Regions from separate parts of the Enterobacter cloacae complex sp. IR5418 genome, predicted to be linked through region 2. Evidence: predicted binding sites of a transcription regulator. Region 2 holds the regulator's gene; each other region holds the start of a gene.

Region 1 (4,739 bases), on a different contig from region 2:
CGCACACTGCACTACTACTTTGTCGCCCAGGATATTCACGAGCGCGCCAGCTCATCGCATGTGCAGTACGCTGACCTGCGCGAGAAATTCCGCTACAGCGACGTGATGTTCCGTTTCCAGCGCCTGCTGTCGATGCAGTCTCAGGCCTGCCAGCAACTTGCGCGCTCAATACTGCTGCGTACGCCCTATCAGCATGACCCTCGCTTTGAGCGCGCATTCAGTCATCTGGATGCAGCCCTCGATCGCGTTCAGGCCAGTGGGACATCGCCGGAACAGTTCAAAGCGCTGGGATTCCTGCTCAACAACCTGAGAGCCATCGATGCTCAGCTCGCCACCATTGAGTCTGAACAGGCAATGGCGATGCCGGGCAATGACGCTGACAACCAGCTTGCCGATGACAGTCTGAACGGTTTCAGCGATATGTGGCTGCGCCTGAGCCGTCATTTTACCCCGGAATCCGCACTCTTTCGCCACGCAGTGAGGATGTCGCTGGTCCTGTGCGTGGGCTATGCCTTTATCCAGATCACGGGACTGCACCACGGCTACTGGATCCTGCTGACCAGCCTGTTCGTCTGCCAGCCGAACTATAACGCGACCCGTCATCGCCTCGCGCTGCGTATTGTCGGGACATTAGTCGGGGTCGCTATCGGGCTGCCGGTGCTCTACTTTGTGCCATCGGTCGAAGGGCAACTGATCCTGATTGTGATTACCGGCGTCTTGTTCTTCGCCTTCCGCAATGTGCAGTACGCCCACGCCACAATGTTCATCACATTACTGGTTCTGCTCTGCTTCAATCTGCTGGGTGAAGGCTTTGAAGTGGCCCTCCCCCGCGTAATCGACACGCTTATCGGCTGCGCCATCGCCTGGGCGGCGGTGAGCTTTATCTGGCCGGACTGGCGTTTTCGAAATTTACCCCGCGTGTCCGACAGAGCAATGAACGCCAACTGCCGCTATCTGGATGCCATTCTTGAGCAATATCATCAGGGTCGTGATAACCGTCTGGCCTATCGGATTGCCCGTCGCGATGCGCATAACACTGACGCGGAGCTGGCTTCAGTTGTCTCGAATATGTCAACAGAGCCGCGCGCCACGGCAGAAATCCGGGAAACGGCCTTCCGCCTGCTGTGTCTGAACCATACGTTCACGAGCTATATCTCTACCCTTGGTGCCCACCGTGAGAAACTGACGAATCCGGGGATCCTGGCGCTACTGGACGACGCCGTTTGCTACGTTGATGATGCGCTTCATCATCAACCTGCGGATGAGCCACGGGTTCACCAGGCACTGGATGAGCTGGTGCAGCGTATCGCACACCTTGATCCTGGTACCGACAACAAAGCGCCGCTGGTCCTACAGCAAATTGGCCTGCTTATCGCTTTGCTGCCGGAAATTTGTCGACTGCGACAGCAGATTGCTACCTGGCGGAATGATGGCCCTGTGACTCAGGCAGCGCATTAAACCACTCCGTAAGCTCCCGGCGAATATCCGCCGGGAGTGCCGCTTCATGTAGCCCTTCGATGGCCCCTTCCAGCGCGAACAATACCCGGATACTCAGCGCTTTATTTTTAGAGCGCATTTTCAGCCAGCTCGTCTTCGCACCCAACTGTCGTAGCATCTCTTCGTTGGTGATGCCCGCCTCCATAAGCAGGACCTCGATCTGAAAGGTCAGGTTCGGCAGATCTTTAAGCCGGTTACGCTGATGGCGCTGGTAGCGTTCTTTCCTGGCAGCATCGAGCGCAAACGAGGAGAGCTGAAGCAGTTTTTCCCTGTTTTGCCACAGGCCTTCATCCACACGGTAGTAATTAAGCAGCACAGGACGTCCTCGTTTCATCAGGGTCAGAAAAGAGGAGGCATTTTTTACACAGTATTTTGCACTTTGCTCACAAGCGCGAAGGTACAGCTCGCCGTCAGACACCATCGCGAACACCGCTTCATCCACGGCGAGGGTGTAGCCGCCAAACAGGGCGCGATGATGAATTTCACCCAGCGGAGAGAGGTATTCCTGCGATTGATAAATCCGCTCATAGGATATCTTTTTCATGATAATTCCATTAAAAATCATACAGTAAACACGATATTTCTTACTAACGGATCCGTTAGCAGGAAAATAGGCAACTTATTGCCGTTGGGCAAGATGATTTTTTCAGGTTCACCAGGAATGGATGAAATTTGCGAGTCGCTTTCCGAAAATGAGGTTGATCTTTATGCACACAGGGGTTACTGTATATCCATACAGTAACTACAGGGCTGGAATGAATATGTACACTTCAGGCTATGCAAATCACTTAACACCTTTTTCTTCTGCCGCGGGCAATGCTGCGCAGAATTCTATCGGGCGTGTATCGACAGGGCTTATCAGTGAAGTGGTTTACCGTGAAGACCAGCCGCTGTTAACACAACTCTTACTCCTGCCGCTTTTGCAGCAGCTCGGGCAACAGTCTCGCTGGCAGCTCTGGCTGACGCCACAGCAAAAGTTGAGCCGTGAATGGGTTCAGTCGGCTGGCCTGCCGCTGGCGAAGGTGATGCAGATTAATCAACTCTCCCCTTGCGATACGGTCGAGTCGATGGTTCGGGCATTACGTACCGGGAACTATAGCGTCGTGATTGGGTGGTTGCCTGAGGATCTGTCGCAAGAGGAACATTTGCGTCTGACTGAAGCCGCTGAAGAAGGTAACGCGATGGGCTTCATCATGCGACCGGTTCGTGGAGATTCCTATCGCAGAGGACAACATCCCGGGCTAAAAATTCACTCAAATGTGTACCATTGAGTCATTTTAAGAGTTTTCCTGGAATTTTTTTCGACCGCAGTATTCAAAAAAAGTTCAACGCGCCAAAACTGCGGCAAGGCTTGTCTGACGCGGTTCTCGTTAATTTTACTGCACAAAATTCATTCAAAAATTGTTAAATATTAGGTATACGGAACTTTTTTTTTCATATGCCTGACGGACTTCACACTTGTAAGTTTTCAGCTACGTTGTAGACTTTACATCGCCAGGGGTGCTCGGCCTAAGCCGAAGATATCGGTAGGTTTATATTTGACCACGCCCCCCGGTGAAGGATTTAACCGTGATTCCTCCGATGGAGATATTCATGGCAAATTTTGGATGATAACGAGGCGCAAAAAATGAAAAAGACAGCTATCGCGATTGCAGTGGCACTGGCTGGCTTCGCTACCGTAGCGCAGGCCGCTCCGAAAGATAATACCTGGTATGCAGGTGGTAAACTGGGCTGGTCTCAGTTCCATGACACCGGTTGGTACAACAGCAGCCTGAACAACGATGGCCCTACTCACGAGAGCCAGCTGGGTGCAGGTGCGTTCGGTGGCTATCAGGTTAACCCGTATGTTGGCTTTGAAATGGGTTACGACTGGTTAGGTCGTATGCCTTACAAAGGCGACAACGTAAATGGCGCTTTCAAAGCTCAAGGCGTACAGCTGACCGCTAAACTGGGTTACCCAGTAACTGACGATCTGGACGTGTACACCCGTCTGGGCGGCATGGTATGGCGTGCAGACTCCAGCAACAGCATCGCTGGTGACGACCACGACACGGGTGTTTCTCCAGTATTCGCTGGCGGCGTTGAGTGGGCAATGACCCGTGACATCGCTACCCGTCTGGAATACCAGTGGGTTAACAACATCGGTGACGGTGCTACCGTTGGCGTTCGTCCAGACAACGGCATGCTGAGCGTTGGTGTTTCTTATCGTTTCGGTCAGCAGGAAGATGCGCCAGTCGTAGCTCCAGCACCGGCTCCAGCTCCAGAAGTACAGACCAAGCACTTCACTCTGAAGTCTGACGTTCTGTTCAACTTCAACAAAGCTACCCTGAAACCAGAAGGTCAGCAGGCACTGGATCAGCTGTACACCCAGCTGAGCAACCTGGATCCTAAAGACGGTTCTGTAGTGGTTCTGGGCTTCACCGACCGTATCGGTTCTGACGCTTACAACCAGGGTCTGTCCGAGAAACGTGCTCAGTCTGTAGTTGATTACCTGGTATCTAAAGGTATCCCAGCTAACAAGATCTCCCCACGTGGTATGGGCGAATCTAACCCAGTGACCGGTTCTACCTGTGACAACGTGAAACCACGCGCTGCACTGATCGACTGCCTGGCACCAGATCGTCGCGTAGAGATCGAAGTTAAAGGTATCAAAGACGTTGTAACTCAGCCTGCGGCATAAGTTATCGTCTTATAAAAAAACCCCGCCATGCGGGGTTTTTTATTATCTGAAGAAAGGCAAAAACGTTATTTTTTACCTAACAGTGCCTGAAGATCGTTCTTCAGCGTCGACATCTGGCTGGCATACTTCTCTTTGTGCTCGGCGTCTTCAATCAGCTGCACCACCGTTTCCGACAGGGTTTTCCCGCGCCGTTGCGCAAGCCCGGCCAGACGTTGCCAGACCATAAACTCCAGGTCGATGGATTTCTTACGGGTGTGCTGATGCTCGGCATTGAAATGCCGTTTACGACGAGCACGGATAGTTTGCTTCATCCGGTTCAACAAGGCCGGATTAATGTGTTTCTCAATCCAGCCGTTGACCTGTACCGGTTCGTTTTCGAGGGTCAGCAACATATCCACAGCTTCTTGTGCCGCGCTGGCTTCGATGTAGCAGGTGATCAGCTCCCCTTCACGGTGCTTTTTGACCAGGTACTTCCATTTCCAGCCGCTTTCGAGGTTTTCCAGTTGTTGATATTTCATTGCGATCTCAGTGTTACCGTGTAACTCTGTTCAGAATATCAGTT
Region 2 (4,739 bases):
CCCTCCAGAACGTAAACAAACTCCTCTTCGTCGCTTTCCGCATGCGGATAAGACGTGCGGCGTCCGGGCGGCAGCCGTTCATGGTGAATACCAATGCGGCCCAGTCCCAGCTTTCGGGCCAGCGGCGCGCCAACAGAAAAACGTTCGTTGCTGTCAGGATACGTTGCGTCATCGGCGCCTTCCACGTCCCGCCAGTGCCGAATACAGTCAGGTCTTTTCATTATGCGATCTCCCGATTTGCGATGCGTCAGGTATAGCACAGCCTGGCGGATCTCGGTGTTTTTAGCAGAACATGATAAAGTGAGGGTTTTCACCCCTTACCATATCCGAGGTGCCCGATGGACAAGTCCACAAAAGAGCTGTTAGCGCAAGCTGAAAAGCTGTGCGCGCAACGCAATGTGCGCCTGACCCCGCAGCGCCTTGAGGTACTGCGTCTGATGAGCCTGCAACAGGGTGCCATCAGCGCCTACGATCTGCTCGACCTGCTGCGTGAAAGCGAGCCGCAGGCAAAGCCACCGACCGTCTATCGGGCGCTGGATTTTCTGCTGGAGCAAGGGTTTGTGCATAAAGTGGAATCAACCAACAGCTATGTGCTGTGCCATCTTTTTGACCAGCCGACTCACACGTCCGCCATGTTTATCTGCGATCGCTGTGGCGTGGTGAAGGAGGAGTGTGCGGAAGGGGTAGAAGATATTATGCATACGCTGGCAGCCAGAATGGGCTTTGCGCTGCGCCATAACGTGATCGAAGCCCACGGCTTATGTTCTGCCTGCGTGGAGGTGGAGTCATGTCGCCATCAGGACGCCTGTCAGCACGATCACTCTATTCTGGTGAAGAAAAAGCCACGTTAAAGCCAAAGAAAAAGGCGGCTTATAGCCGCCCTTGGGGATAGTGCCGGTTACCAGCGGTAGTCGTTACGGGTTTCCCAGTCTTTGACTTCATTTTCCGCCTGATCTTTTTCGTAACCGTAGCGCTCCTGGATTTTACCTACCAGCTGATCGCGCTTACCTTCAATGACGGTCATATCGTCATCTGTCAGCTTACCCCACTGTTCTTTCGCTTTACCTTTGAATTGCTTCCAGTTGCCGCCGATTTCGTCTTTATTCATAATCGTGTCCTCGTGTTAAGCGTCTATGAGTATCGTCCGCTTCGTTCTTTTCTGCTGGACGTGATTATTATTGTAGTTAAGGATTCGGCAGTTGTTTTTATATTCGGAATCTTTAACCGTTACGATATATCGTGCGAAGCTGGAAACCAGGTATTGTTTCGCCAGTGACGATGCCAGATAACGGCCAGCGAAAGGCCACGCAGTGAAAGAAAGACCGCCAGCGCCAGCCACAGACCGTGATTACCGAGATATGGCAGGGTCAGCAGCGTCAGGCCGAACCCCGCCGCAGCGACGGCCATGCTGTTGCGCATCTCCGCCCCCCGCGTGGCGCCAATAAACATCCCGTCCAGCAAATAGCACCATACGCCCACCACGGGTAGAACCACCTGCCAGAGAAGGTAGCGATCGGCCAGCTCACGTAGCGCGGGTATTGAGGTCAGCAGTGCGACAATATGCTCGCCAAAACAGGCGTAAACGAAGGCAAATACCAGGGCCACCAGACCCGCCTGACGGCAGGCAGCACGCCAGACTTCACGCAACTGGCCGCCTTCACGCGCGCCATAGGCCTGCCCTGAATGTGCCTCCACGGCGTAAGCAAAACCATCCAGCGCGTAAGCGGTAAAGGTCAATAACGTCATGAGCACTGCGTTGACCGCGACGATCTCTGGCCCAAGACGCGCACCAAACACGGTTAATGCGCCAAAGCAGAGTTGCAGCAGGAGCGAACGGAGCATGATGTCGCGATTAAGCGCCAGCAGCTTACGAATGTTACCGCGCCAGGCCGTTTTCAGCAGCGCAAGCGAGATACCGCGCATCGCCAGCACGCGCCAGACCATCCACAAACCGATCAGCAGCGTACCGTACTCGGCAATTGCCGTGGCCAGCGCTGCGCCCCGGACGTTCATGTGCAGTCCCATCACCAGCCAGAGATCGAGCACAATGTTAAGCAGATTGCCCACCACCAGCAGGATCACCGGCGCGCGGGCGTACTGTACGCCCAGTAACCAGCCCAGCAGGACCAGGTTTGCCAGTGACGCGGGCGCGCTGAGCCAGCGAATTTCGAGGAACCGCCGGGCCTGCTCCAGTACGGCATCACTGCCACCCACAATATGCAGCGCAAGATCAATCAGCGGCGTTCGCAACAGAACGATTAACGCGCCAGCACCGAACGCCAGGATAAGCGGCTGAACCAGCGCACGCGCCAGACGGAGGGGATCTTTTGCACCATACGCCTGAGCCGTCAGGCCTGTCGTACTCATGCGCAGAAAGAGTAGCAGCATAAAGAGGAAGCTGGTCGCCGTTGCGCCGATCGCGACACCGCCCAGATAAATCGGCGAATCCAGATGCCCGATTACCGCCGTATCCACCAGCCCCAGCAGAGGAACGGTGATATTGGAAAAAATCATCGGTAGCGCAAGACGCCACAACGCCTTATCGGCAGAAGTTAGCAATGCCATGGAAAGTACCGGAATCAAAAATAGGCCAGGCTGTAGAGAAACTACAGCCTGTCAGGAAGAGATTACAGCCATTCACCGTTGCGGATAACGCCGACGGCCAGGCCTTCAATGGAGAAGCTCTGCTCGCGGAGATCCACCACAATCGGGGAGAATTCGTTGTTTTCTGGCAGAAGCTGAACGGTGTTACCTTGTTTTTTCAGGCGCTTAACCGTCACTTCATCGTCAATGCGCGCTACCACGACCTGGCCGTTACGCACGTCCTGCGTTTTGTGTACCGCCAGCAGATCGCCATCCAGAATACCGATATCTTTCATGGACATCCCGCTAACACGCAGCAGGAAATCGGCGCTCGGCTTGAACATGCCTGGGTCAACCTGATAGTGCCCTTCGATGTGCTGCTGTGCCAGCAGGGGTTCACCTGCGGCCACGCGGCCCACCAGCGGAATACCGGTCTCTTCTTCCACCAGCAGACGAATGCCGCGTGATGCGCCGGAAACAATCTCAATCACGCCCTTACGCGCCAGCGCCTTAAGGTGCTCTTCGGCAGCATTAGGAGAACGGAAGCCCAGACGCTGTGCAATTTCTGCACGCGTGGGTGGCATACCCGTCTGGCCGATATGATCCCGAATGAGATCAAACACCTCTTGCTGCCTGGTCGTTAACGCTTTCATACCGCCCCCTGGGTGTATATACAGTTATGCTGTGAGTATATACAGTCAAAGGCGATTTTGGAACCAAAAACTGCACAAAAAACCAGGGACTTAATTATTCCTCGAGGCTCATCGGAAATGCGACCAAAGCAGCGTGACCCAGGTGATCGCCGCAGTGATAATCGACAGCAGTACGGCAGCGGAACCCATGTCTTTCGCCCGGCCAGACAGTTCATGGAATTCCGACCCAATCCGGTCCACAACGGCCTCAATAGCGCTATTAAGAATTTCCACTATCATCACCAGAAGGACAGATCCGATGAGCAGTACGCGGGTGATAGCATCAACATCAAGGAAGCAGGCGATGACAACCGCAACGATTGCGGCAACCGCCTCCTGGCGGAAAGCGGCTTCATTAACCCATGCGGCGCGGAAACCTTTCCATGAATAACCGGCAGCTTTAATGATTCGGGTTAACCCAGTGGTATTATTGGCCATTAAAAGAACCTTTTATGATAAATAGCGTCAGTTACTACAGGCGCAGCGCGTTTCGCTGCAACCTGAAGTATGACGGGTAACAACAGAAATTTTGCGCGCTTTCTGTTATCCTTGCGCCGCAATTGCATTATTAACCAGAGGCTTTACATCGTTTATGTCCGGCTGGCCACGAATTTACTACAAATTACTTAATTTACCATTAAGCGTACTGGTAAAAAGTAAGTCTATCCCAGCAGAACCCGCGCTGGAATTAGGGCTCGATACGTCGCGCCCGATTATGTACGTTTTGCCTTATAACTCGAAGGCAGACCTGCTTACGCTTCGCGCTCAATGTCTGGCGCATGATTTACCTGACCCGCTTGAACCGCTGGAAGTCGACGGTACGCTGCTGCCGCGCTACGTGTTCATCCATGGCGGACCGCGCGTGTTCACCTATTACACGCCGAAAGAAGAGTCCATTAAGCTGTTCCATGATTACCTCGATCTGCACCGCAGCAACCCCGAACTGGACGTGCAGATGGTGCCGGTGTCGGTAATGTTTGGGCGTCGTCCGGGACGCGAAAAAGGGGAAGAGAACCCGCCGCTGCGTATGCTCAACGGCATTCAGAAGTTCTTCGCCGTCTCCTGGCTGGGACGCGACAGCTTTGTCCGCTTCTCGCCTTCCGTTTCACTGCGCCGCATGGCGGATGAACACGGCACCGACAAAATTATTGCGCAAAAGCTGGCGCGCGTTGCGCGTATGCACTTTGCACGTCAGCGTCTGGCGGCCGTTGGGCCACGTCTCCCGGCACGTCAGGATCTCTTCAACAAGCTGCTGGCTTCCAAAGCGATTGCCCGTGCCGTAGAAGACGAAGCGCGCAGCAAGAAAATTTCGCACGAGAAAGCGCAGCAGAACGCAATCGCGCTGATGGAAGAGATCGCCGCGAACTTCTCCTACGAGATGATTCGCCTCTCCGACCGTATCCTCGGCTTCACGTGGAACCGCCTCTATCAGGGGATTAACGTCCACAACGCCGAGCGCGTGCG
Region 3 (4,739 bases), on a different contig from region 2:
CACGAACCTGGATAAGGAAGATTTCAGGCTGATCGAGGGTAATGCGGATCCCACGCCAGCCGAGGCAGGGGTTCTCTTCACTGATGGGCATATAAGGCAGTTGTTTATCTGCGCCGACGTCCAGGGTGCGCAATGTGACGGGTTTATCGTTAAACATCTGCAACATGCCCTGATACTGCGCAACCTGCTCCTCTTCTGAAGGGAAGCCGCTTTGCAGCATGAACGGTATTTCGGTGCGGTAGAGACCAATGCCATCAATGCGGCTGCCGAGTTTCTCTTCGTGCTCGGGGCTTAAGCCAGCGTTGAGCATCACCTTCACCCGCTCACCGCTTTTCAGATGCGCGGGCAGGTTGACGTCGTCTTCCGCCAGCTTGCTTAATTCATTTTCTTCACTGATAAGACGCTGGTACTCCTGGAGGAGAACCGGCTCAGGATCCACCAGCAACTCACCGCGATATCCATCCACCACCAGCGTGCGGCGATGCAGTACGGAAGGCTGAATATCCGCCCCCATCACGGTCGGAATACCGAGCGCGCGCACCATAATGGCGGCATGGGAGTTCGCAGCGCCATCGCGCACCACCACGCCCGCCAGCCTGTCCTGCGGTAACTCCGCCAGCGTTGTTGCCGAGAGTTCGTCGGCGACCAGCACAAACCGGTTCGGCCACGCATTCGCCCCCTGAATAGTATCATCGAGGTGGAACAGCAGACGTTGCCCAAGCGCGCGTAAATCACCGGCGCGCTCTTTCAGATAACCGTCAGTCAGCACCGCAAACTGCTCGGCAAATTTTTCTATGACCTTTTTAACCGCCCACTCTGCCACCGAACCTTTATCGACCTCGGCAAACAGCTCCCGGCGCAAACGCGCATCGGAAAGCAGGTGTGAGTAGAGATCGAAAATAGCCGCCGTCTCTTTTTGCGCGCCAGCGGCAAAGCGTTTGCTGTAGCGACGAAACTCATTCGCCGCCTCTTCCAGCGCAGCGGTAAGCCGCTCGCGCTCAAGCGCTTCATCGAGCGTAGAGGCTTCGTAGACCTGCTCCATCAGCGGCAGCGTGGCATCCATCCAGCCTTCGGCGATAGCGACGCCCGGCGAAGCCGGAAGCGCGCGGATACGCGTATGACGATACTGACCAAAAAGGGCTGCCAGCTGGGACTGAGAGAGGATCGCAGCCATCTGCGTTGCCAGCGTGACGAGGAAAGACTCCTCACTTTCGTCGTACTGGCGCAACTCTCGCTGCTGGACAACAAGCACGCCGAGCAGTTGACGGCGCTGAATAATTGGCACGCCAAGGAAAGCGCGGAAACGCTCCTCTTTAACGGAAGGGATATATTTGAAGCTGGGGTGTTTTTGCGCATCGGCAAGGTTGATGGGCTCCGCCAGTCGCCCGACCAGGCCAACAATACCTTCATCAAACGCGAGCGTGACGGTGCGTCCCCGTGGTTTTTTTAAACCGCGGGTTGCCATCAGGTAGTAGCAACGTCGGTCATGGTCGGCCAGATAGACCGAACAGACCTCGGTTTCCATCGCAAGACAGATGTCCGTCACCAGAATATTCAGCGCCTCGTTGAGGCGAGGCGCACTGGCAACCTTTTCAACTATTTCTCGCAAGCGGGTGAGCATGATTTGCGTAGCTTAACCTCTTTTACGTCGCCAGGCAGGTGCGCTCTGTGGCTTCGGAGGGGTCTCCTGAAGCTGCATAACGACACTTGCGAACTCTTTCATCACCCTACGGTATACATCGCGCTTAAATGACACGACCTGACGAACCGGATACCAGTAACTTACCCAGCGCCAGCCATCAAACTCTGGCGTACTGCTGGTTTGCATATTGATATCTGAATCGTTGCCTACCAACTGCAAAAGAAACCACTTTTGTTTCTGGCCGATACAAACCGGCTTTGTGTCCCAACGCACCAAACGTTTCGGTAACTTGTAACGCAACCAGTTGCGGGTCGAAGCCAGGATGCGAACATCTTTTCGGCTTAAACCAACCTCTTCAAACAGCTCCCGGTACATCGCTTGTTCTGGGGACTCTCCAGGATTGATCCCGCCTTGCGGGAACTGCCAGGAGTGCTGACCATATCGCCGGGCCCACATCACCTGGCCCTGACGATTACAAATTACTATTCCTACGTTTGGGCGGTAGCCATCGTCATCAATCACCGGACTACCCCAAACTAAATCTGATATATGAATGATTGTTTCACACTACAGGGAGGCGGTAAACCACTCTCTTACAGGCCTGCAACCTAATAACATTTGAATAACTCACAATTTTGCCAGGAGTTATGAACAGATGCAGGCAATCGAGACCATTTTTATTCACTTTTTCTGTGGATAGAGTTGTGAAGAAGTACGGAATTACCGATGAACAACCTTGTAGCCCGACGAGTCGCCAGTTTATCCAGCTTAAAATAATTCCTCTATATTCAATCGGTTAAACTGAAATCCAGGGTACTAAAGGCGATTAACGTGACGATCGTCACATCAAAGATCCTCCTGCTGATGAAAGATCGAACAGCGTCGGTTTTATCCACAGATTGTGCCAATAAGTTAGGCACAATTTGTGTGAAAATTCGATTTTCATCGCACGTCAAGGCTGTAAATTGAAACAGTAGTGGCGGTTATTCCCAGTTATCCCATTTTTCTGTGGATAACATGGTGTAAGATCCTGTTTATTGTCAGTGACCAGAATTGCACAACCTGTTTTTTAGCGGCGCCATGACGGAATAAATCCTGAAAAAGATGATATAAATCATCCACATGGAATATGTACTCAGAAAAAGTTAAACTCTATCCACAAGGGATAAAATATCAGCTCATTTTTTAACCAGAAGGTTGTTAGCATGCATTCTCTCGCCCCCCTGCTCTCCCCTCCCGTCAGTGAAGTGCAATTGCTCCAGCAGGCACAACGTCTGGCAGGCTATTCACTGGGTGAGCTGGCCGTAATGGCGGGATTGACGATACCCAACGATCTGAAGCGTGATAAGGGCTGGATTGGCGTGTTGCTGGAGCGCTGGCTGGGCGCAAGCGCGGGCAGTAAACCCGAGCAAGATTTTGCGGCGCTGGGCGTTGAGCTAAAGACGATCCCCATCGATAGCCAGGGGCGGCCGCTGGAAACGACCTTTGTCTGCGTTGCGCCGCTAACGGGAAACAGCGGAGTGACATGGGAAACAAGTCACGTCAGGCATAAGCTGAAGCGGGTGTTGTGGGTACTCGTTGAGGGCGACAGGCAGATCCCGCTGGCCGCGCGTCGCGTTGGGGCGCCGCTGCTCTGGAGCCCGAATGAAGAAGAGGAGAGACAGCTTTCCCAGGACTGGGAAGAGTTGATGGATATGATTGTGCTGGGACAGGTTGAGCGGATCACCGCCCGGCATGGCGAAGTACTGCAACTTCGTCCCAAAGCCGCCAACAGTAAAGCGCTCACTGAAGCGGTAGGTGCCCAGGGGGAACCGATCCTGACGTTGCCGCGCGGTTTCTATCTCAAAAAGAATTTCACCGGGGCGCTGCTGGCACGCCACTTCCTGTTGAAAACATAGTTTTTTACTAATTTTGCGCTCCGGCTAACAGAATCTCCTCCTTTTTAAGATTTCCCCCCTTTCACCTGTCGTAATATCAGGTTATTACTACACTATGATTTGATACGAGCCAGGTGAGGATGAGAACGATGAAAAAATGGGCAGTAATTATCTCAGCAGTCGGTTTAGCGTTTGCGGTATCGGGTTGTAGCAGCGATTATGTCATGTCAACGAAAGATGGTCGTATGATCCTGACCGATGGCAAACCCGAAGTCGACGACGATACCGGTCTGGTGAGCTACCGCGATCGCGAAGGCAATCAAATGCAGATTAATCGCGACGAAGTCTCCCAGATCATCGAGCGTTAAACAGATAAAGGTCAGTAGCTTGCTGGCCTTTTTGATTTTTTCCTTCCCCTTTTGTCTTCCCTCTGCCATGTTTATATTCCTTTGTCGGGAGGTTCCTGACGCGGTCTGTATGTCTAAAAAAGGAAAGCGGCTATGCATTATCACCGTATCCCCCACAGCGCTCTGGAGATCAGCCAACTGGGGTTGGGCACCATGACATTTGGTGAACAAAACAGCGAAGCCGATGCCCATGCACAACTCGATTACGCCGTCAGCCAGGGCATTAACCTGATTGACGTGGCAGAGATGTACCCTGTTCCTCCACGCCCGGAAACACAGGGGCTTACCGAAACGTATGTCGGCAACTGGCTGGCGAAACGCGGCAATCGCGAAAAGCTGGTCATCGCCTCTAAGGTTAGCGGCCCCTCCCGTAATAACGATGCCGGGCTCCGCCCTAACCAGATCCTCGATCGCAAGAATATCCGTGCCGCGCTGGATGCCAGCCTCAAGCGCCTGCAAACCGACTATCTCGATCTTTATCAGGTGCACTGGCCGCAGCGTCAGACGAACTGCTTCGGTAAACTTGGCTACACCTGGAACGAGAGTGCCCCGGCCGTTAGCCTGCTGGAAACGCTGGAAGCGCTTACGGAGTGCCAGCGCGCGGGTAAGATCCGCTACATTGGCGTGTCCAACGAGACGGCGTTTGGCGTGATGCGCTATCTGCATCTGGCCGATAAACACGACCTGCCGCGCATCGTGACCATTCAGAACCCGTACAGCCTGCTAAACCGCAGTTATGAAGTGGGTCTGGCGGAAGTAACGCAGTACGAAGAGGTGGAACTGCTCGCCTACTCATGTCTGGGCTTCGGTACC

Evidence for each region. Region 2 encodes LexA, which represses DNA repair genes until DNA is damaged. Its sites were predicted from a motif close to TNCTGTATGTACATACAGNA; they were not measured.
Region 1: a site for LexA is predicted at 2,219-2,238, ahead of sulA (SOS-induced cell division inhibitor SulA). Genes of this name have one in related genera too.
Region 3: a site for LexA is predicted at 2,599-2,618, ahead of mutH (DNA mismatch repair endonuclease MutH). Genes of this name have one in related genera too.

Annotation. Positions count from the first base shown of each region.
Region 1 is NZ_JBMKHS010000012.1:52,025-56,763, forward strand. It holds gene yccS (YccS family putative transporter) at 1-1,458, shown strand, start outside; gene ACOTX7_RS11805 (TfoX/Sxy family DNA transformation protein) at 1,415-2,041, opposite strand; gene sulA (SOS-induced cell division inhibitor SulA) at 2,259-2,768, shown strand; gene ompA (porin OmpA) at 3,125-4,177, shown strand; gene matP (macrodomain Ter protein MatP) at 4,243-4,695, opposite strand.
Region 2 is NZ_JBMKHS010000014.1:35,008-39,746, reverse strand. It holds gene ACOTX7_RS12805 (cupin domain-containing protein) at 1-221, opposite strand, end outside; gene zur (zinc uptake transcriptional repressor Zur) at 339-851, shown strand; gene ACOTX7_RS12795 (CsbD family protein) at 899-1,108, opposite strand; gene dinF (MATE family efflux transporter DinF) at 1,228-2,565, opposite strand; gene lexA (transcriptional repressor LexA) at 2,628-3,236, opposite strand; gene ACOTX7_RS12780 (diacylglycerol kinase) at 3,345-3,713, opposite strand; gene plsB (glycerol-3-phosphate 1-O-acyltransferase PlsB) at 3,868-4,739, shown strand, end outside.
Region 3 is NZ_JBMKHS010000005.1:164,098-168,836, forward strand. It holds gene ptsP (phosphoenolpyruvate--protein phosphotransferase) at 1-1,621, opposite strand, end outside; gene rppH (RNA pyrophosphohydrolase) at 1,634-2,164, opposite strand; gene mutH (DNA mismatch repair endonuclease MutH) at 2,848-3,540, shown strand; gene ACOTX7_RS06500 (YgdI/YgdR family lipoprotein) at 3,669-3,887, shown strand; gene ACOTX7_RS06505 (NADP(H)-dependent aldo-keto reductase) at 4,020-4,739, shown strand, end outside.